4 regions of the Paenibacillus sp. CF095 genome follow, and region 3 is predicted to be linked to each of the others. Evidence: a T-box and tRNA genes for the amino acid it is inferred to sense, from the RefSeq annotation. Region 3 holds a T-box; the other regions hold tRNA genes.

Region 1 (5,897 bases), 2.6 Mb from region 3:
TAAATGCGTAATTGTCAAACCCATTTAAAACCCTTCGTAATACCTCAATGTTAGCGGAATTAAGGTTTTTATATGAAAGAAGGGATTAAGTTTGGGTATCATTCATGACAAAAACGTCATTATTGATTCGTTTAAGACGAATTTGGATAAATAAATAGGTTTGTCATGAGTTAAAAGAACTATTCCGTTATGTAGAATTAGAGAGATTATATTCATTAAGTTGCATATATTGACAAAAATCGATTTTTTGCATATTATCTGATTATCCAATCCACATATTGGATTAAAATTGATTTTATTATGCGATAAATACAAATAAAGGAGGTTTGGGGACGCTTATCATAGGTAAAGTAGAAGTGGCAGATTTATAAAAACGAACATAGGAGAGTGTTACATTTGAAAGCGAAGAAAATAATTACTTTTGTCCTGGCATGTACGATGGTGTTCTCAGCAGTTGGAATGGCAGTTCTCCCTGTAGGGACGGTATCTGCTGCGGATGCATCGGGTACTACAGCGAGTATTTCTGATATTTTGAAGAACCAGCTGCCAGATGGAGGTTGGAGAAAAGATTATAAACAGACAAGTGGAGAGTGGGCGAAGTCCACGATAGACAACAAGGCTACATACTCAGAAATTAGAAGATTGGCGAAGGAATTTAAAAAGACGAATGATCCGCGATACTCCACAGCTGCAATCAAAGGAATTAACTTTTTGATCAACATGCAGTATTCAAACGGAGGATGGCCACAGGTCTACCAAAGCTCCGGATATCACAAGCACATTACCTATAATGATGATGCCATGATTAATGTAATGATCATGCTGGATGAAGTAGCAGCCCGCAAAGGTGATTTTTCATTTATCGACAGCACACTTGCTAACCGCAGTAAAAATTCAGTTGCCAAGGGTGTGGAGGCGATTCTGAATACACAAGTCGTTTCAGGTGGTAAGTTGACAGCATGGGGACAACAACATGATTCCAGTTCCCTTAAACCAGCGAGCGCAAGAATCTACGAAGTGCCATCGCTGACAGCTGGAGAGAGTGTAACGATTGTTAAATTTCTAAAAACCAGACCTGCTAACGCTAAAATTACCGCATCCATTAAAGGAGCTGAGGCTTGGTTTAACAAGGTGAAAATTACGGGTTACAAGTATGAAAGAGCTAATGGAGACAGTAAAATTATCGCAGATTCCAAAGCTGCACCAATTTGGGCACGCTTCTATGAGATAGGAACGGATAAACCAATCTTTATTGGTCGTGACGGGGTAGTTAAATACAAATTAAGTGATATTGATAAAGAAAGAAGAGGCGGTTATGCATGGTATGGCAACTGGCCTTCCAAGCTGTAATTTGTAGTTAAAGGTAAAGCCCGAATCGACATGGATGTCTGGTTCGGGCTTTATTGTTATTATTTTCAGTGTTGACATGATAGATTCCACATGATATATTATTTCTTGTCGCCGATATTGATGACGGAGATACAATATGCGGTCGTGGCGGAATTGGCAGACGCGCACGGTTCAGGTCCGTGTGGGCTAACCCCCCGTGGAGGTTCGAGTCCTCTCGACCGCATCTAAAAAAAGACTCCTTAAGCTAATGCTTAAGGAGTCTTTTTTTGCATTTTTTGATATAACACTAACTTTAGACTTGAGTATCCAAGAGGTTACTACTTAGCTGCTCTTACAGCAAATGGTCTTCCATCAGCCATATGGAACTTTTATTGCGCTGCGGTAACATTAATGCTGTCAATATTCGGTCCTTCCGATCCGGTGGTAACCACTTTCAATGTATTGGTCCCCGTGTTCATGGGGACCTGTATTGTTTTTTCAACCCAAGTGGACCAGCTTCCCGTAGCCGGAAAGGGTTCGTTGCTGATGACTTTGGTTCCGTTCACAAAAATGTCGAGGTTCCGTGTTCCACTTTCCAGCGCATAACGAAACTTTACGTTTTTGGTACCTGTTGTAGCGTTATTAATGCCGTTCCATTGAATGGCTGAACCAGTCATCGCATTAAAGTTAACATACCCGGAGCCAGTGTAACCGGGGTAGATTGTTTCAATGGCAGCTTCCGTAAGTGACGTTCCGGTCTCAGCTTCATACGTAGTGCCACTGCCTGTATTCCCGCCGCTATTTCCGCCAGTAATGTTGGCAACAAATGTTGTTACGCTCTGAGGCGGGAGCTGTGCCGTGAAGGCTCCATTGGATACGGTAAGCGGGGTTCCGCTTGCCAGGTTTCGACTGCTGTCCGTAATCCATGAGGACACAGTGGAGGCATTACCATTCTGCAGAACGAATTTTTGGCTTGTGGCTGAAGTTCCACGGTTAATCGCCACGACGACAACTTTGTTATCACCTTTGTAGGCTGAGACAAAGGTGTTCGTATCCGGATTTTTCGTTGCGTCGACTCGCAGGTAGCCTGGACGCACGAATTTGGAGAAATGAGCCATATTATATCCGCGTTTGCTTATGGTACCGTCCTCTTTCATCGGACCATACTGTCTGCGGATGTACCACCACACATAGGCCTGGAAATCACCTTCTACCATGGCATTGTGCATGTGATAGGAAACGTCCAGTGCTTCAGGCCAGCGGTCTGCTGAGTTGTTGTCACTATTCGGAACGTACACCTCAGTCATCCACAGTTCTTTACCGGCTCCTTTTTGCTTAAAGAGAGGGTAGGCAAAATTCGAAATCTGGGTTCCATACGTATGTGCTCCCAGTATGTCCATGTTGGCAAGTGCCTGCGGATCATTCAGGATTGGGTCGGATATATTCTTTAAATACTGGAAGGATTCAGGCGCCATGACTCTGGTACCTTGAATGGACCCGGCATTTTCTTTCATGAATCGAAGGATCTCTTGTGGAGTCCACCAGGTCCAGTCATGAGCATAATCCGGTTCATTTTGCACAGAAATGGCATACAGATCTACGCCGTTATTTTTCATGTAGGTTACAAAGTCGTTCAGATGTTGCGCATATGCGGCATATTTGTCGTATTTCAGACGTTTGGCATTGGTGTCCCCATTGCGGTTGAACGTTTCAACCATGCTGCTTGGAGGATTCCATGGGGATGCAAATACGATAGCCCCTTTTTCAATAGCCCGTTTGGCTGTGGCAACTTCACGATACCAGTTATTAGAATCCGGATCGACGTAGATCCTGAGAATTGAAAAGCCTAACTGATTCTGGTCATTACCAAAAGCAGTTTCACGTTGAGCGGGAGTCAGATCACCAATCCAGGCAGGAAGGTTAATGCCCCCAAAGCCCTTAATCAGTTGTTTTTCCGAGGACAAATTAATGTTGGCATCGCTGGCTGCTGACACATTTGTCGGGGTTAACATCAAAGGCAGGGCTGTTAAACAGGCCAAAAGAACATTAATCGTCTTTTTTAGTTTGAATTTCACTACTTTCATCCTCCTCGATAATGGTAAATGGTTACATAGATAAACCGCGACCAGGAATAACAAACAAGAATAGCGGATTGTCTTGCATTTATTTTATGTAAACCCTTTCAAAACCTCCTTCCATAAATCATAGGAAAGAAATGTAGCATATAAGCTCTTTCATTTGTTGATTCTACTAAATAATTCCTAAACTGAAAACCTGACAAATTACAGTATTTTTTCTAATTAATCTCTATTTTCCAACTGTACAATGACAGTTCTTGTCTGAATTGATAGGGAAAAACTGGAATAATGGGGATCTTCGCTTGAGATAGAGGTCTCCAATGGCTGGGGATGTTGTTATTAAGGAAGGCTTTGGCTTACATATTCCTCCCTTCATTATCAAACAATGAGATCACAGAAGTTACGGGGAGGGAATCTTGATGAAGGAACAGAGAAAGAATTATCGATTAATTGCAGGTATTATGGCATTTTTGATTGTGATTTACGCAGGCATATCCGTAGGAGGGCCAACAGCGGCAGCTTCAGAGTCCACATCGATTCACAAACGGTTAGCCATTATCATCGATGATGTTGGTAATGACATGAAGGGTACGGCAGAGATCCTGGCGATGCCAGTTAAACTAACGGTAGCGGTCATGCCTTTTTTGCCCACAACGAAGAAAGATGCGATAGCTGCACATGAAAAGGGGATGGATGTGATTGTGCACATGCCCATGGAACCCAAGAAAGGACGACCTGAATGGCTGGGCCCGGGTGCAATCACATCCAATCTAACAGATGAAGAAGTCCGTTCACGTGTGGAGAAAGCGATTGATGATGTGCCCCACGCAATTGGCATGAACAATCATATGGGTTCCAAAATTACTTCGGACAAACGCATCATGTCAATTGTGCTCGATGTATGCAAGGAGCGGGGCCTCTTCTTTGTAGACAGCCGTACGAACTTTCGCTCCGTGGTGGGGGAACTGGCCGTATCCAAAAATATGCCACCTGTAGGCAATGACATTTTCCTGGATGATCAAAACTCCAAGCCACACATTCGCAAGCAACTGGATCTGGCTGCTCAGCGTGCGATCGACAAGAATATCTGTGTTGTCATTGGTCATGTCGGTCATTCGGGGATGAACACATCCGCAGTAATTCGTGAATCCGTTTCCCGTCTCCAAAATCAGGTTCAATTTGTAGGAATCGGTGATCTGGTTCGAGAGGTGTGGCAATGGCATTCTGCTCCTACACTACCGACAGATAATAAATAATGCCATTGGCAATGGACTGGGCGATTCGTTTTTGCTCAGCGGGGTCATTCATTCTGGCTCGGTCTGCTGCATTGCTCAAAAATCCGGTTTCAACGATGACGGCAGGTTGCTTCACGTAATTCAATATATAAAAGGGCTTGCCCCATACGACCCCGTGCTCCGTTCCGTACAACTTGTTCATGGCGTCCTGAATGGATTGGGCCAGCAAATAACTCCTGCCTTCCTTCTGGTGCAGTACCACCGGGCCATGTGCATTCGATCGGGGACTCCAGTTCGCATGAATGCTGACCACGATATCAGTACTTACTTCTTCGCTAAGGCTTTTACGTTGGGCAAGATCTCTGGTATGACGGGAGCGGCTGTTCAGCCAGCGGTTCTCATCACTAAGTGCATAATCACCAAGTCGATTGATGATAACGGCATAACCTTTGCTGCGAAGCAGGAGATAGACCTTTTGGCTAATGGCCAGATTGATATCTTTTTCCAGCACACCTTGGGCTGAGGTACCACCGTCAATACCGCCATGGCCTACATCGAGCAGGATAACGGGTGCTGCAAAGGCATGATGACTTGAGCGATAAGCATCTCCATCGGTCACCGGCAGCATGGATGGACTGTTCTGGGACGGGGCTGCTTTTCCATAAGCGACATGGGGCAGCATGGGAAGGCAATGGAAGCTGATTAGCAAGGCTAACGAAGCGATCAGCAGCTTATACATGGGAATACACACTCCTTCATGAAATAGGTATCTAATGCAGATTAACGACTCGATGGATACCTTTGGCATTAGACTGTGCATTCTGAGAGTTTTCATACTTCTTTCAATAAAAAAATGTTTAACCAGTACACATCCTGCACACAATAGAATTATCGTAAGCTCCGCGAATGTGCAGGAGCGAAGGAGGCAGAATTATGGCCAAAAGTGATGAATTGGTAAAATACATTACGCAGCGTGTTGTTCATTATATTGATACGCCGAAGGAAGAGCGGAAAGGTCGCACCAAAAGGAAAGAGCCGTGGGCGATGAAGTGGTTTGGTATGATCCCTTTCGCTGTATCCCTGTGGGTGGGGAAAAAGGAAAAAGAATTCGATACACAGTCCCATAAACGAAGTTCTTCGGGTAAAGGGTGACTATCGCTTACCTATTTCACTAATGTAAAACCAAAAGACGCAATCCCTTAATAAAATGGGAAGGCGTCTTATTTGTTGTGGATGTTTATAGATGTACAGGTTA
Region 2 (5,897 bases), 180 kb from region 3:
TCACGTTCCTGTTGCAGATCCGCTTCAGTCACATTTGACAGATAACACTCCAGAGAGAATGCACCTTCACCATAAGGTGTTCTCGGCGTATCAAGATCCTGGATCGCACCAATGATATAACGCGTCATTTCCCGCTCGTCTGCCCGGAAATCGGTCAAATATTGCGGTATCTCTTCATATACTTTGTACGTTTTATCGAGGTTCGGATCACGATACGATGCAACGTAGCTGTCTCCGTTCCGTCTGAAGCCTGACATACAGCCATAGGCTCCACCTTTGGCGCGGATATTGGTCCATAAGTAATCCAAGGACAGGATTCCCTGCAAGACCCGTAGTGAACCGGTGTATTGATATCCTTTGTCGATATAATTGCCCGTTTGCACCACGTACTGCACTTCTGACGGGGAACGGAATCCTTCCTTATGAGTAGCAGGTAGGAACGTAAACTCTTCCTTGGCAACCTCATGTGTGAATAGCTTTGCTTTCAGATCGGATACCTGTTGCTCCAGTCCTTCATATCCCTGCTCATCCGCAGTGTAACTAACAAGCAAGTTCTCCGGTCTGAAAATATACCCCGTTAGCTCTTGCAGACTGGAAGATAACTCTTCTTTTCTCGCCTCAAAATTCGCCTGAAGATCCTCTAACCACTGGTAAAAGGCGATACCACTTACAGCTTCCCTGAAATCGGCAACCGCTGAATGTTTGGACGAAGACCGGCCAATTCCCGCAGAGTGTCCGCTGTTGATCAGATTACGTTGCAGATTACCTTTCATCTGAGAGATGATCTCATACAACCGTTTCGAATTATCAAATCGGGACGTGAACACAATTTCTTTGATCATATCAAAGGCAAATCCAAGCTTGTCATACAACACTTTTGCGTTGAACTCATAGGTAGCCTTGAATTCATTATGCTTATGTGCGTTGGCATAAGATCCAATCCCGCTATGAATACCGCCTGAATGAATATGAATTTCATTGGACAGTTCATTGAACGAGTAGTTTTGAGTGTCCACATAACCCAGCACATTCTTAAGCAATCCTGCATACGGCAGGAGATGACGTGGCACTTCTTTGATATCAAACAGCAGTCTCAGATAACCAATTCCGTTGGTGTAGAGGTTATGATGGAGAATGGTTGTGCCGTCGACTTGGTTCACCGTTTGATGCAACGTAGAGGCCTTCGGTTCAATATCTTCAATCGATAACGTCGGAATGACCTGCTGCTGCTCTTTGGTTGAAGGTGTATTCTGATACTCGGCGAGTGCCTCCGTTTTCTGAATCAACGTCTGGACTTCTTCCTTGCTAAGACCGGCCTGAATAGTTTTCAGACGTTCTTTCAACGCTTCTTCTTTGCGTGAGTTCAGCCCTTTGTCCGGTGTCAGAGCTACAAAGGAAGTATGTGTGTTTTGCAATAAATACTTCTCGATCAATTGTTCGAAGTACCCTTCGTTCATTTTTGTCCGCAGCTCAGCAAATACGTCATTGGCTTCCAAATGAGTGAAAGGTGCTTCTTCATCGTATAACCAGCTTTGCAGGGAGGAGAATCCGTAGATCAGGCCTTTCGGCATTCTGCCATAGTCCGCTTCTCTGTGATTGAACTCATAGGAGTTAATTCCTGCAAGGAGCGCTTTAGGATCAAAGCCTTCTTTTACCACACGCTCAAGCACTTCTTTGACCGTTCCGAGGAAATCCTCTTTGCTCGCCAGATTACTCTTCTTCAGTCCAACCGTGAACACAGGCTGATACAGGCTGTCATCATACGAACCGTAGACGTCCTTCGCAATTCCTTTATCCAGCAAAGCCTGTTTCAATACCGCTCCCGGAGCGTTCAGCAGGGCGTATAACAGAATTTGGAACGAAATGTTCAGTTCCTTGTCCAGACTTGTGCCGATCACCGCATTATAGGTCAAGAAGCTGTTATCCACTTCCGATTCCGTACTTCCCGCAGAGTAAGTCTTAACTGTGTCTACCCGTTCTGCAAAGGCAGGTTGAAGTTGAATGGCCGAATCAATCTCGATTCGATCATATGCACTCAGGTAGTTCTCATCGAGCCATTGCAGCTTCTCTTCCATATCCATATCTCCGTAGAGATAGATATAACTGTTGGAAGGATGATAGTATCTCGTGTGGAAATCCAGCAACCCTTGATAAGTCAGATCCAGGATAGCTTCCGGGAACCCGCCAGACTCAGAGGAGTAAGTGGTATCCGGGAAAAGGGAGTTCAACACTTCTCTGCGCACCATTCGTTCCGGTGAAGAAAAGGCACCTTTCATCTCGTTATATACAACTCCGTTGTAAGTTAACTCATCATCTGCAGAGGTCAGGTTGTAGTTCCAGCCTTCCTGCAAAAATATCTTTTCATTCTCATAAATGTTTGTATTTAATACCGCATCCAGATATATATCCATCAGGTTATGGAAGTCGTGATCATTACGACTCGCGATCGGATAGATCGTCTTATCGGGATACGTCATGGCGTTAAGGAATGTATTCAATGAACCTTTCAGCAACTCAACAAAAGAATCCTTGGCCGGAAATTTCTTGGACCCACAGAGCACGGAGTGTTCGAGGATATGGGCTACCCCTGTATCATCTTCCGGAGGTGTGCGGAAACCAATACTGAATACTTTGTTGTCGTCCTGATTGGACAAAAGTACAATTTTGGCCCCGGATTTCTGGTGCTCCAACAGATACGCATCCGATTTCAATTCTTCGATTCTGCGCTCCTGTAACACCTTGTATGGCTTAAGCTGTTTCAACATAAACTTGAGTCCTCCGTCCATAAGATTGTTTTATTGATTTTGTGACTCAATATAAGTTCACATATGGTTATTTACACGAGCATTCCGATGACAGAATAACCTTCCGATCGCTGTATCGTGTAAATGTGTAGTTGAACTTATATCGTTCAGCAAGGTAAAGGTAATATATGCCTACGGATAGTATACACCATTGTTCCGTCTCTTCATAAAAGTCAGATAAATGTACCTTCTGATATGTATTATGCAGGGTTTATGTTTATGAGCTGCATGGTGATGTGGTCTACAATGAAGTGACATTGATATTAAAGAACATAAAAAAAAGATCGCATGCAGCTTGATTAACAAGCGTCATACGATCTTTTCTTTAAGATGCCGAGGACCGGGATCGAACCGGTACGGTAGTCACCTACCGCAGGATTTTAAGTCCTGTGCGTCTGCCAATTCCGCCACCCCGGCAGGATTATGTATTTCTTGGCGACAAGAAATATCTTACCATGAACTAATTAACTTTGCAACACTTTTATAAAAATAATCTAACTATATAAGTTTAACTAATGATTTACACGATAACGGAGAGGACAGAAAAAACTGAAAAAGCGAAGCGCTCGCCTAAAAGCTTTCTGAAAGAAAGCTGCATCGGAAGCATACGCTATCACCGGATTTTCCCTTGAGAAAAGGGAATCGAAAAAATCTGGGGATAACAGCGATTAGAAGGTTATTCTGTCATCGGAGTGTCAGTGTAAATAATCTTTAGTTCAACTTATATAAATGAAACAGGCACTGCAAGCGTCAGCTCGCAGTGCCTAGAAAGTCCGAGTTGCGGTCCCGGACTTCCGGTAAACCAATCTATATTAAGGGAGGTGTGAGATAAGAATACCTCCCCAACATTAAAGAAACCTAAAATCAGCCTTAAATTAAACTAAAAAAGTAAAATAGGTCGAACACGAGCCGCTTCTTCCTCACTGCACTCCACAATAACCAAGATATGGTCCTTTAACAGCCAATCTTCGTAATACCGCGCATCCTCCTCCGAAATCCCCGCTTCAGTCAGTGTAAGCACCAAATCATCAGTCTCACTCCCAATCTCATTACCAGCGAGTCTACGCACTGCATTTCCGATCGACATCGTCTGATCCATTCGCTTCCCCAGACCAGCCAATATGCCTTTCAGAGCGCCAAAGGCACCATCCGTTCCGGCACCCTTCAGAGGTTTGGGCAGACCTGTCTTCTCGCTCACCAGCTCCAGATTAAGCTGCTCCTTCGCCACCGCTCCTACATATTTATCCTTGATGCCTTCCTCTTTCACCTGATTCAGCATCAATATAGCCTCGTTTTCGGTACGGGCCAGCCCAATAATCAATTGTGTCATTCCGTTCCCCTCCTTTTACCCTAATATAACCCCGTAATCCCCATTCAAAAACGGATCGTCCACAGCTAAGACAAATCACCTAGAAGAATGTTGATTTCTCTTCTGGAAATCTATACCTAGTTCTGATAGACTAGATAAAGAAGACAAATTAACCATTGAAAACATTGACATATGGATTTAACATCTCATAATCAGGAGCAATGACTTATGAAAAAAGAGGTAGAAATTGCCATCCGGCGCAAACAACAGATCATGGTTCGTAATACAAGCGGTCAGACGGTAACCGGATTTCCCGAGCGTACCGCTGATACATCCATTCTCTCCTTACGTACCGTTCACGGCAATCTGTGGATACCGTTTGATGAGGTTGAACATGTTACACGATTGTTAAGTATCCGTTCTCATCATTTAAGCGGAATGCAACTCGTTTAGTCGGCTCTGTAATCCTAGAAACTCAGTTCCCGTATAGATACGTTAACTAGATCTATTTATGCCAGCACTTTATACCAAAAAACCAGACGCATGCACGTCTGGTTTTTCTCTTCTACTTATCCTGTAACATACTGCCACTGCCTCACAACGAATGCCTTACTCTATCCTTGTTTCTGTCCACCCATATCCTGTTGTTACTTCACTACAAACTTCACTCGTGTTCCATCCGGATATGTACTTAACTGATTCCCTACCCATGAACCCGCACCGCGATTATCCTTCGGAGTAATGTACTGGATATCTGCACCTGTTCCTCCCTCAGCGCACATCGCCATGGGCCACTCGTCACGATCCTTACCTTTTTTGACCGGAACACCCTTAAGTGATAAATCCCGATTGCCTTCCGCTCCATTACGATCAATGGTGCATACATCCGAATGCCCTGCCTTGATGGCAGCTTTAATATGGTTGGCCGTTTCGGGATAACGCTCTGAAGGGAACGTAATGGTATGGTCTACACTCTTAGTAGTCCCTGCGAATGGATTAGGTATCTCCTCCGGCCATTCGCCCCCAGCCCAGGCATAGAGGGCTACCAGCAGCATCGCTACCAGCGTCAGAACCTGCTTTTTGAAACCTTGCTTACCTTTGTGTTTTCTTCTTGTGCGTCTCTTACTCATGCTGTGTCTCCCCCATTCAACACTTGCATTATAACAGAACGCCCGTTCGTAAAACAATCCAAAAAAATAAAAAAAACAGCCGAGACCGCCCGGCTGTCCTGATTGATTATTATCCTACATTGGGAATGGCCTGTTGGCGCAGCAAGGGCAGTGTCACCTCAAACTGTGTGCCTTTCCCTTCTTTACTCTCCACCGAAATCTGACCATTCATCAGTTCCAGCAGTTCTTTGCAGATGGTCAGACCAAGACCACTTCCGCCAAATCGGCGCGCATGGGAGATGTCGGTCTGGGTAAATGCATCAAACAATTGTTCGATCTGATGCTGAGGAATGCCAATTCCCGTATCACGCACAGAGAATACCAATACAACGGTATCCATCAGTTGTTGCCTCACATCCACCTGTAACTGCACTTCACCTTGTTCCGTGAACTTGATCGCATTACTCAGCAAATTATCCAGTACCTGCCGAAGTCTTAACGGATCACCGATAAGCACATCAGGAACATTCAGATCAGCATGACAGAGCAAACGTATTTGTTTATTCTGTGCCGCAGGTTCATGTGTCTTCACAATCTGTTGAATCAGCTTCAATGGTTGAAACTCAATGTTTTCAACATCCATTTTGCCTCTGCCCAGTTTCGCCATATCCAGGC
Region 3 (5,897 bases):
CCGGCAGCATGGGCAGCCTGCTAATCTATGCCCTGATCCAATCGGGTGCACTGGAGCCCCGGCAGATCGCCGCCAGCAATCGAACCCCGTCCAAAGTACGTCAGTTATCCCTCCGTTACCCCGGTCTGCATGAATCCCAGAGCAATCGGGAAACGGTGATCCGAAGTAATATCATCTTCCTGTGCGTGAAGCCGCTTGAATTCAAACATGTTATTGACGACATCCTGCCTGTCGTGAATCCCAATCATATAATTGTCTCGATCACCAGTCCCGTGCAGCTGCGACATCTGGAATCTTCACTTCCTTGCAAAGTCTCCAAGGTAATTCCCAGCGTCACACACCAAGTCGGCAGTGGAGCATCCCTCTGCATACATGGCGAACGGATGACCAGTGAAGACCGCGCTGTGTTGGAAAGTCTGCTCAGTCATATAGGCAGGCCGTACCAAGTGGATGAAGCCTGTACACGAATTACATCCGACTTCTCCAGTTGCGGACCTGCATTCATTTCGTTCTTTTTGGAACAGTGGATTGAAAGTGCCGTGAAACTGACAGGCATCAAAAGGGCAGATGCCTGCGCTCTGGCTGGCGAAATGCTCCTGGGCACAGGCAAGCTGCTCACCGAAGGAGGATACACCCCTCAAGAGCTTCAGGCTCGTGTCGCTGTACCTGGCGGTATTACCGCTCAGGCACTTGCACTGCTGAAGGTAAGTCTCGACGGTGTTTTCGACAGCCTGATCCACACGACACATGACAAATATGATGAAGATTTGTTAAAGCTGGATGAACTATTCCGAGCCGGTGAGATTAACCGGCAACAATATTAACGAGTTTGCCTGGAACGGCAATGACCTTGCGAATGGTCTTGCCTTCCAGCGCCTGCTTAACAGGTACCAGCTCCATCGTAAAGTCCTGCATACCCTGTGCATCCAGATCCTTCGCGATCGTAGCACGAGTTACGATTTTACCGTTTACCTGAACAACGATTTCTACTTCCGCATCCACTGTCATGGACTCATCATATTCAGGCCAAGCCACGTAAGAGATTCCACCTTCATGACCCAGACGGCTCCACAGTTCCTCTGCCATATGCGGTGCCAGTGGTGACAACAGTTGCACAAAGTTTTCCATCGCTTCGCGAGGCAGTGTATCTGCTTTGTATGCATCGTTGATGAAAATCATCAGCTGGCTGATGGATGTGTTGAAGCGCAGGTGTTCCAGATCTTCCGTAACTTTTTTGATCGTTTTGTGAGCAGTCCGTTTGAACTCATCCGTTCCACCGTCCACCGTAATCTTGTCATTGATAGCTCCTGTGTCTTCGTTAATGAAGAGACGCCATACACGTGACAGGAAGCGGTGCATGCCTTCAACCCCGTTTGCATTCCACGGTTTTGTCGCTTCCAATGGTCCCATGAACATCTCGTACAGACGCAATGTATCTGCGCCGAATTCATTGACGATTTCATCCGGGTTAATGACATTACCACGGGATTTACTCATTTTCTCATTATTGGTACCCAGTATCATACCTTGGTTCACCAACTTGTGGAAAGGTTCTTTGGTCTCCACAACACCCAGATCATACAGCACTTTGTGCCAGAAACGAGCGTACAGCAAGTGAAGCACCGCGTGCTCTGCTCCGCCAATGTACAGATCAACTGGCAGCCACTGCTGCTGTTTCTCCTTGGAGATCAGTTCCTTGTCATTGTGCGGATCGATAAAGCGCAGGTAATACCAGCAGCTACCCGCCCATTGTGGCATGGTGTTGGTCTCACGACGTGCCTTCATTCCCGTTTCCGGATCTACCGTATTCACCCACTCCGTAACATTCGCCAGTGGTGATTCTCCTGTACCCGAAGGTTTGATCTGGTCGATATCAGGCAGCAGCAGTGGAAGTTGATCCTCCGGTACGGTCTTCATCGTTCCGTCTTCCAGATGCAGAATCGGGATTGGCTCACCCCAGTAACGCTGACGGCTGAACAGCCAATCACGCAGACGATAGGTTACTTTCCCTTGTCCTTTACCGTTCTCTTCCAGCCAAGCAATCATCTTGGCAACCGCTTCTTCATTGTTCAGTCCGTTCAGGAAATCGGAATTTACATGCGCGCCATCACCCGAATATGCCTCTTGTGTAACGTCTCCACCTTGAATAACCTCAATGATATCCAGACCGAACTGCTTCGCAAATTCCCAGTCACGTGCATCATGACCCGGAACAGCCATAACCGCGCCTGTACCGTAACCTGCAAGAACGTAATCAGCAATCCAGATCGGCAGTTTTGCACCATTAACGGGATTGATTGCATAAGCGCCAGTGAATACACCTGTTTTGTCTTTGGCCAAATCCGTACGTTCCAGATCACTCTTACGAGAAGCCTGCTCCTGATAAGCCTGAATCGCTTCACGTTGGTCATCGGTTGTAATTGCTTCTACCAATTCATGTTCCGGAGCAAGTACTGCAAAGCTCGCACCAAACAATGTGTCCGCACGGGTAGTGAACACCTTAATGACTTCCTCGCGACCTTCAATGGCAAATACAACTTCTGCACCTGTCGATTTACCGATCCAGTTGCGCTGCATATCTTTGATGCTTTCAGACCAATCCAGCTCTTCCAGGTCCTCCAACAGACGCTCTGCATACTCGGTAATTCTCAGAACCCATTGACGCATCGGTTTGCGTACAACCGGATGTCCACCACGTTCACTCTTGCCATCAATAACCTCTTCATTAGCAAGTACCGTTCCAAGGGCTTCACACCAGTTAACTGCAACTTCATCCACATAAGCCAGGCCCTTATTGTACAGCTGGATAAAGATCCATTGTGTCCATTTATAGTATTCAGGGTCCGTTGTGCTGATCTCACGATCCCAGTCATAAGAGAAACCGAGCGATTTGATCTGGCGACGGAAATTGTCAATATTACGGAATGTAATATCTCGTGGATGTTCACCTGTATCCAGTGCATGCTGCTCAGCAGGCAGACCGAAAGCATCCCAACCCATTGGGTGCAATACGTTGTAACCGCGCATACGTTTGTAACGGGAAACGATATCCGTTGCCGTATATCCTTCCGGGTGACCTACGTGCAGACCTGAACCGGATGGATAAGGGAACATATCCAGTGCATAAAATTTCGGTTTAGCAGGGTCCTCACCCGTTTTAAACGTTTTATTTGCATCCCAGTATTGCTGCCAACTTTTTTCCATGACTTGTGGCTGATAGCCGTGTTTTGGCTGGTTATTCTCACTCATCTATTGTTCCTCCTTCAGGTTATTCGCTTTAGCTTTAATTGCAACAAAAAAACCTCAGCATCCCGTAGCGTTTGCAGCGCTAGGGACGAGAGGTTGAATTCCCGTGGTACCACCCTAGTTAGCGGACGAACGTGCTTCGTCATCCACTCCCTTTGGACCTGTAACGGCGGTTAACCGATGCGGATTTCCATTCCTAAACCCAAGCTTTATACAAGCAGGTTAAACAGAATGGTGTAATCACCGCATTTCTCCAAGGCGAGTTCGCAAATCACTGTCAACCGGCTTGCACCAACCGCCGGCTCTCTGTTATGTACAGGAATTACTACTGATCCTTATCATCGAAATATGTATACAATATCGGGACCATTATATAAAAAAGCAAGACCAAAGTCAATATTACACGTTATAATCGCCATCTTGAAGTCTACGGTTTGTACCCTTCATAACGCTGGTTGCTGTTCAGGATAACCGAAAACGCTCAATGCCTTCCTCCAGATTATGAATGGTCCAATTCACATGTTCCTGATTATCATATTGACGATAAGCGCACTCAATGCGCAGCACCAGATCAAAGTACAAGTCATACAGACTTCTTCTTTTCAGCTCACTTTCAGTTGTAATCGCATGCCCATACCCTTTCACAAAACCGGGAGTATAGTTAAAATGACTGAAATAATGCTCCATCAGAGGATCTGCCCACAGTGAACGTTCAAAATCAATCATCGCTGTGATGCGACCTTTGTCTACTAGAACATTGCCATCCCACAGATCCCAACTGACAAGCACAGGTTCTTTGACATCGTCCAGCACATTGGATTTTTCTTCAATCAAACGTCTCAATTCAGGGTAATCGATCGAAAATGTAATTCCGGCTTCTTCACCATCGGTAAGAATGTCATCCATCAGATTCATAAATGCTTCTTTCCATGTGGAATAACGCTGTTTTTGCTCCGAGAAATATCCAAACTTCTCACCCTTGATTTCATTAATTCGACGATTGTACCGACCTAGCTGGTGTTCAATGGCTTCCTGCTCTTCCGCAGAACATTGATCCTTAACCTGATTATAGGGTGTTCCAGACATATACTCCATGATAAAATAACGCGCTGAAGCCATAGTTAACGAATCATCATAAGCCAGCACTTGGGGTACGGGAACATCCTGTAGCTCCGTGATGAGGCGTAGTGCCTCAACTTCGGCAATCATGAGATCCTGTTCACAGCGCATCAGATTTGTCGAAGCCGACGGTGCAATTTTGAGTACCACCCGCTGTGCGTCACTTAGGGTAATGAGATATGCATGATTGGCCCAGCCATCCACCATTTCCTTATAGTCCAGTATACTTGCAGAGAAATGCTGCTCTATTATGACATTCAGTTGTTCTGACGTAAGTCTTGTTTTATATGTACTTTCCATTTCTACACCTCACATTGACAATTGATTTATTTTCTTAGAAAACGCTTTCTATCCGACTATTATCGCCTCCTTTACTTTAACTGGCAATACTTTTTGTCACGTCGATAAATCTTTTCTTGCATCCCTTTACCCTATTTAAGAATATTGCTATTCATTCTCCATGGAAAATCAAACAAAAAAACTGTCCTTATGCACCATACATAAGGACAGTTCTCATTATACGCTCTTACTTCACAGCAACGTAAAACAAGCGCTGTGCGCTGTCTTCGGCCTCTTTCCATTCAAAATCCGCATATACCTTCACGTCTCTAAAGCCTGCTTTGGACAACTCCAGCTTCATCCAGTCCGGATTATATGCACGCTGTACATGAACTTCTTCAAAGCGCTGGTACATATCCTTGCTACCATCATCCACACGCGAAAAAATACTGAGATGATGCTCAATCTCACAGCGATCCTGATCCAGATCACAAGTCCAAATATACGACACGGAGCGCTCATCCAGTACAAAAGGCTGCTCTTCATCATAACGAATAAGGGTATTGGGATGATGCACATCAAACAGGAACGTTCCACCAGGCTTCAGCATCTCGTATGTCCGCTGGAATGTTCGAATGACATCTTCTTGTTCAAGCAGATAATTGACGCAATCACAGAAAGATATCACCGAATCCACAGGTTCCGGAACTCGCCATTCCCGCATATCCTGCTGCACCCAACGGACACTGCCCTCGCGGTACAAGCGATGACCCTGAGGCGTAGCCTCCATCTTGCTGCGCGCAACCGACAGCATATCTGATGAGAGGTCAATGCCTGTCACTTCGAAACCGGAGTTCACGAGCGGGATTGTAATGGAGCCCGTTCCACAGCCAAGTTCAGCGACACTTTTGGGCATTCCATGCTTTTCCCATGCTGTTCTTGCAAACCTTATCCAGTCTGGATAAGGCATATCTTCCATTAATTCATCATAGACGTAGGCAAATTTCCGGTAAGACATGTCAGGCACCGCACTTTCAATTTCATTTTCGAATTGATCTATATAAATTGAACCAAAGAATATTTACACTGGACACTCCAATGACAGAACAACCTTCCGATCGCTGTTATCCCCAGATTTTTTTGATTCCTTTTATAAAGGATTAAATCCGGGGATAAAGGCGAACGCTAGCTTCTTCAGGTTTTTTCTGTCCTCTCCGTTTCGTGTAAATGTTTAGTTCAATTTATATAACAAA
Region 4 (5,897 bases), 2.6 Mb from region 3:
AAATAAGCGAACAGCCAAAAGGCTCTGACCTCCTCTTAGGAGGCCAGAGCCTTTTTAAAATGAAATGCATACCTTCTCTCTCGGACTTGAAGCACTGTTCTGGCTATTCCATCAGAAGTGTCAGGTAACCTACCCTTTTTCGCCTTTTGCTCCCAAGGAGAGCCATCACAGCCCGCTACAAGCTAAGTTTATGCATTTCATCATGACCATTCTCACTAAAAGGTCATCCTAACTTCGTGTTCAACACTTCATTGATATATCTCAACCCCGTATATCGAGGACGAAGCGTATGCGCTGTGTTGAACGCATGTTCCACCATCTCCGGGGTTACACCGAGTTGCTCAGTAGTCACAGGTCCACCTACTTGTTCCAACCATGCGATGAGCTGAGAAGCCTCCGGCAATTGGTCATATATCCCAAACACCGGTTCACCCGATGTCTGTGCAAGTTCTTTATATTTTACCGTAAGTAATGCACAAGCTACGCCAACTTTGGCACCATGCAAAACCGGTCTTTCTCCCGCTTGCATCAGATCCATCTCCAAGATGTGAGACAGATGATGCTCACCTCCGGATGCCGGACGGGAATGGTCAATGATCAGCATGGAGATACCGGAAACAATTAATGCATCCATTAATACAGCTACTCCCTCTGCTCGCCCCTCCGCAATAGCTTGTACATGATCTATGCAGGTATTCAACGCTTCTTCTGTCATCCGATAAGCAACTGGACAGAACGGTTCTCCGCCCAGTTCACGAGAAATAATCCAGTCTGCAAGTGAAGTATATTTACCAAGCATATCTCCGAATCCGGCAGCTGTCATCACTTGGGGAGCTTGCTCCAGAATATCCAGGTCGGCAAAGATAGCCTCCGGCGGAACAGCCTGAAATGTTTGTTTGACGCCGCTTACAATTAAGGGTGCACCCGCAGAGGTAAACCCATCCACTGAAGCCGCTGTCGGTATCGACAGAAAGGGCTTGTTCATTTTGGAACAAACAAATCTCACTAGATCATGAATGGTACCTGAACCCACCGCAATTACAGCCTGACTTTCCAGTTTCACACCCAACATGACCTGTACAATAGCTGCTTCATCCGCAATGATATCACCCGTACGTTTCTCCGGTAGAGCGATCTCATCCACATCCATTCCCGCTTCCCGAATACTGCTCAGCACATCAGATCCAGCGGCCAGAAACGTATGTCGATCATAAACAACCGTCACCTGACGATATCCTTGCTCAGACAAATAACCCGGTAACCTCTGAATGGCCCCAGCTTCCAGATGAATCAGCATATCCACCACCCGGTGTTGATGACCGCAAGCACACTGTTGTGCTTCCTCATTCCATGCTGCAATTCGTTCGTTCATATTCATTCGCTCTTACCCTCCCATATGAGATATCATGCATAATTAACGGGTTAAAACCACAAGATAAAAAAGGAAATAAAATGTGATGATTTTCCTGATCACACTTTACTGCCTGTACCCAATATTTGCAAATCCATATCTCACATTTCCAAGTAGGTGAAGCAATGAAATTAACCAAAGAATTAGGAATTTCGCTCGGATTTCTCGCTGGAACCACTTTTGGCAGTGGTATCGCTTTTTTGTTTCGTCTCCAGTCGGTTGAAGTGGTTGCCAGTGTTACGCTATTTGGTATTGCAGGAGCCATTGCCGGAATCATCATGGCAGTCATTCTGCGCCAGCGGCAACATTAGCATTAGCAAGCCGGTAGCAAAATGTAGGCTTCACACGAATGATCCACAAAATAAAAAAAGGTTCGTGAATTGCCCTAGAGCAACTCACGAACCTTTTTTTGTTAGATGCGGTCGAGAGGACTCGAACCTCCACGGGGGGTTAGCCCACACGGACCTGAACCGTGCGCGTCTGCCAATTCCGCCACGACCGCATAATATGTATCTCCTCATCCATCGATGAAAAGCGTTCCGGTGAAGCAATTCCTTGTTTTACCGTAATTCAGAGTATACATGCTCCAAAATAAAAATGCAACTTCTTTTTTATTCATTCAAGAATAGGACATATGTCCTTTTTTCTCAACTTCAAACACCCTATCGTAGCATTAAACAAATATACCATCCATACGAATGCAAAAATGAAGGAGAGATCCACCTTGAAAACAACCCATCTGTGCTTTATCGGTGCCGGGTTTCATGCATCCACAAATATTTACCCTTCTGTTGTTGAAGCCGGAGCGCAGATCCAGGCCATTGCCACACGCAGTATGGAACGCTCTGAAGCAGCTCTGCTGCGATTTGGCAGCAACGGAAAAGCGTATGATAACGCTGGGCTTATGTTACAGCAGGAAACTTGTGACGGTGTCGTTGTGGTCGCACAGCCTGTAGATCAGACCGCTCTTGTCCTTGAATGCATTCGGGCTGGTAAGAATGTATACGTGGATAAGCCGCTCGGATGGAATGCAGCGGAAGCCGCCGCTGTAGCAGAAACTGCCGAGCAGGCTGGCGTCATTGTCATGGTCGGTTTTATGAAACGTTATGCTCCCGTATACATGAAGCTGAGGGAGCTCATTGATAGTGGTTCGCTAGGTAAGGTACGTTCATTCCAGATGAAATTCGCTGTAGACAGTACCCCATTTTGCAAGGATGAGGAACAGTTCATGAAGCTCGCTGCCATACATATGGTCGATCTGATGCGTTACTTATTCGGAGAAGTAATACGGGTTACAGGCACAACCGTGAAAGATGGGGAACACATTAATCAAAGCATTTCCCTTGTGTTTGAGAATAACGTAGTAGGCAGCGCTTATTTTACCGGCATGAGCGCTTGGTCACGGGAGAGTGAAAGTGTACTCGTCACCTTTGACAACGGATTTGCGTCAGCTGAAGAAATCAACACACTTACTGTTCATCAATCCCGAAGCTCGACCAACCTTCCCTGGAAATCTCTCGAGGAGCAAGATACTGTATATACACCTTCCGGATCTCCCATGTCAGGAGCTTATCGCGATCTTTATCTACGCGGGTTTGTTGGTGAAATGGTGCACTTCATCAAGTGTTGCCAGAATCAGACCGTCCCATATTCCAGCGCCAAGGATAATATTACAACGATGGCTCTATGTGACTCCATTCTATCATCACTAAAGTAGCGTAAATACGCTCATCATCATATTTTATACATCCAGAGAAGAGGAACTAATCTCATGTTGGACACAGGTCTACTTATCATTCGTCTCGTGATTGGTTTCATTATGATTGGACATGCATGTAAGAAACTGTTTGGCTGGTTTGGAGGCGAGGGTATATCAGGGACGGCTGAATTCTTCGGAGCGATTGGCCTGAAACCCGCTAGACCCTTGGCAGTGTGTGCCGGACTTGCTGAACTGATCGGTGGGTTCCTGTTTGGAGTCGGTCTATGGATTATCGTTGGTGCCGTTCTGCTCATTCTTCCGATGATTGTAGCCATAGCCAAGGTGCATGCCGATAAAGGTCTATGGAATCTGAACGGAGGATTCGAATATAACCTTGTGATGATCGGATCATTACTTGGTGTTGCTCTCGCTGGAGCCGGTGCATATTCCCTCGATGCCCTGATATAATGTACAAAATTCATCACATGGAGCCTCAATGTTTCGCAAGACGAAACCGGGGCTCTTTTTTTTTATTATAGACATCAACACATCTGCCTTCGACTATAATTAGGGTTTATAATCTTCATCATAAGTGATATGCTCTTTCATGAACTATACGTACTTTATGTAATGTAACCACCCAAATAGATACCATAGAAAATCACCCTAAAGTGGAGGTGTACTTATAATGAAAAAGGACGCGACCAAGCCATGTCCCGCGCCATACGGCTGTTCCGTAGAAGTTACCCTCAGCGTGATCGGAGGCAAATGGAAAGGTGCCATTTTGTATCATTTATTCTCCGGTCCTTTGAGATTTAACGAGATCCGAAAATTGTTTCCTGACATTACCCAGCGTATGCTCACCCTGCAACTTCGAGAGTTGGAAGGCAGCGGAATTGTTCATCGTGAAATATACCCCCAGATCCCACCTAAAGTGGAGTATTCCCTCACACCATTTGGTGAAACGTTACGGCCGATCATCTTCAGCATGCGAGATTGGGGAGAAACGTATACAAATGAGGTTCTGGCCAGATCCTCACAAGAGGTATAAAACACAAAAGAAGCTGTTCCTAGTTTTTAGGGAACAGCTTCTTTGCTTGCTTATTTAATAACCGTTTGGATCGTAACCGTACGGTTACGCCCCTCTTCCTTCGCTTGATACAGTGCATTATCCGCCAAGTGAAACAGTTCTGTGGATGTTGTGGAGTGTTTCGGATATTCAGCAATTCCAGCCGAGATGGTGACGGAACGATCTATAGGCAATACGCTTTCTTCGACCGTTATTCGGATACGTTCAGCAATCTCAAAAGCTACGTTAGACTCGGAATTTCTTAACAAGACTACAAATTCCTCTCCACCAAACCGTGCGCAGACATCTTCTGGTCGAACAGACAATTGAATGATATTGGCAATGTGTTTCAACACTTCATCCCCAGCATGATGACCGAATGTATCATTAATGGACTTGAAGCGGTCGATATCCAGAACAATAATGGAGAATGGCGCCTCATCCTGAATCCATTCCTGAATAACTTCTTCGAAGGTTCTGCGATTGTTCATACCTGTTAAAACATCTGTTCTGGCATCATAGACAAGCTGGTTTGTCTGTTTCCTAAAGTTCGCCAATGCGCCAACAACTGCTCTTGTTAGAAGGTCTGCCTCTCTATTCCAGTGAGGTTTCATCACCGGTAGATCCACTTGTCCCTTATCGACCTGATTCACCAAATCAGCCAGCATAGCAAAAGGACTGGCCAGCTTGCGTGCAACCCGAACCACAATAAGGGTCAGGATCAGGAAAGGAACTGAGGTGTACAGCAACAACATACGGATATGATGATTCAACTGATCGTACACCGTTTGGGTTGGAGACACGATTACGACACCCCAGTCTGTTGATGGAACTTTGTAATAACCTGCAAGCGAATCCACACCTGCCAGATTTTTGTATTGTTCTTTACCGTGCTTGTTTACTAGCAGCTTTTGCACCACTTCATTTTTACTGACATTTTCACCAATTCGGTTGGTGTTTGGGTGAAATAACAAAGTGCCCTTCTTATCCACAATAAAAAAGTAGGAACCATTACTTGTCTTGAGCTGACTGCCAAAAGACAGACTCAATATATTATTTTCCTGCAGAAAGATATTTCCACCGATTGTTCCTTGGTACTCCCCTGCCGAATCAAAGATCGGTTCACTGACAAATACAATTCTGCGTTTCGTTCTGGGTGTCTGGTACGCTTCGGAGATATACGAAGTCCTCAATTTAACCGCTTCTTTTGCTGCATGGGAACTAACATGGTGACCTACACTAGCCTGTGAGTAGGGTGAGGTAGACCTGATTACTCCCGCTTTATCTACCAAGGAAACGGAATTAAAAAAATTACTGCTATTGCGAACCAAATCCAATGTGGAATTCAATTCTTTTGTATTGGACTGATCCATATCCGGGAAATAATTGGCTGCATATTTCAAGCTCTCCTGCATGGAATAAAAAAGCGAATCCAGCGTTTGGCTCATTTGCACAGCGCTGGCATAGTTTAGCGAAAGGGTGTTATCAATGAGTGACTGTTTCTGAGATGTATAAGATGAGATGACCATGAGGGTCAATGTCATTATAACTGAAATAGTGACCAACCCGCCGAGTAAAGCCGTGAGGCTGATCTTCTTGATGTTTTTTATTTTTCTTCGTAATCTAGATCTCTTGATCTGTGCAATCATCGTTTACTTCCCCCGGATTTTCATGAAAAGGCATATTCCTTCTATCTTATACGAAAGTTGTTAAGATCA

The links. A T-box is a leader RNA that pairs with one kind of tRNA and senses whether it is charged. The one in region 3 lies ahead of leuS (leucine--tRNA ligase), so its partner is inferred to be a tRNA-Leu.
Region 1: it encodes a tRNA-Leu, which carries the amino acid that the T-box ahead of leuS (leucine--tRNA ligase) is inferred to sense. The anticodon was not compared.
Region 2: it encodes a tRNA-Leu, which carries the amino acid that the T-box ahead of leuS (leucine--tRNA ligase) is inferred to sense. The anticodon was not compared.
Region 4: it encodes a tRNA-Leu, which carries the amino acid that the T-box ahead of leuS (leucine--tRNA ligase) is inferred to sense. The anticodon was not compared.

Annotation. Positions count from the first base shown of each region.
Region 1 is NZ_FMZN01000001.1:3,064,138-3,070,034, reverse strand. It holds gene pelA (pectate lyase) at 397-1,350, shown strand; tRNA gene BLS69_RS13245 (tRNA-Leu) at 1,489-1,573, shown strand; gene BLS69_RS13240 (glucuronoarabinoxylan endo-1,4-beta-xylanase XynC) at 1,719-3,413, opposite strand; gene BLS69_RS13235 (divergent polysaccharide deacetylase family protein) at 3,869-4,663, shown strand; gene BLS69_RS13230 (N-acetylmuramoyl-L-alanine amidase family protein) at 4,638-5,381, opposite strand; gene BLS69_RS13225 (YqzE family protein) at 5,576-5,794, shown strand.
Region 2 is NZ_FMZN01000001.1:682,719-688,615, reverse strand. It holds gene BLS69_RS03000 (insulinase family protein) at 1-2,765, opposite strand, end outside; tRNA gene BLS69_RS02995 (tRNA-Leu) at 3,136-3,221, opposite strand; gene BLS69_RS02990 (general stress protein) at 3,685-4,134, opposite strand; gene BLS69_RS02985 (hypothetical protein) at 4,342-4,566, shown strand; gene BLS69_RS02980 (NucA/NucB deoxyribonuclease domain-containing protein) at 4,761-5,243, opposite strand; gene BLS69_RS02975 (sensor histidine kinase) at 5,353-5,897, opposite strand, start outside.
Region 3 is NZ_FMZN01000001.1:505,583-511,479, reverse strand. It holds gene comER (late competence protein ComER) at 1-824, shown strand, start outside; gene leuS (leucine--tRNA ligase) at 805-3,249, opposite strand; T-box leader at 3,328-3,597, opposite strand; gene BLS69_RS02205 (phosphotransferase family protein) at 3,709-4,665, opposite strand; gene BLS69_RS02200 (class I SAM-dependent DNA methyltransferase) at 4,892-5,662, opposite strand.
Region 4 is NZ_FMZN01000001.1:3,153,154-3,159,050, forward strand. It holds gene BLS69_RS13680 (helix-turn-helix domain-containing protein) at 1-2, shown strand, start outside; gene BLS69_RS13685 (sn-glycerol-1-phosphate dehydrogenase) at 224-1,378, opposite strand; gene BLS69_RS13690 (hypothetical protein) at 1,537-1,722, shown strand; tRNA gene BLS69_RS13695 (tRNA-Leu) at 1,829-1,913, opposite strand; gene BLS69_RS13700 (Gfo/Idh/MocA family protein) at 2,136-3,128, shown strand; gene BLS69_RS13705 (DoxX family protein) at 3,183-3,578, shown strand; gene BLS69_RS13710 (winged helix-turn-helix transcriptional regulator) at 3,799-4,161, shown strand; gene BLS69_RS13715 (sensor domain-containing diguanylate cyclase) at 4,212-5,828, opposite strand.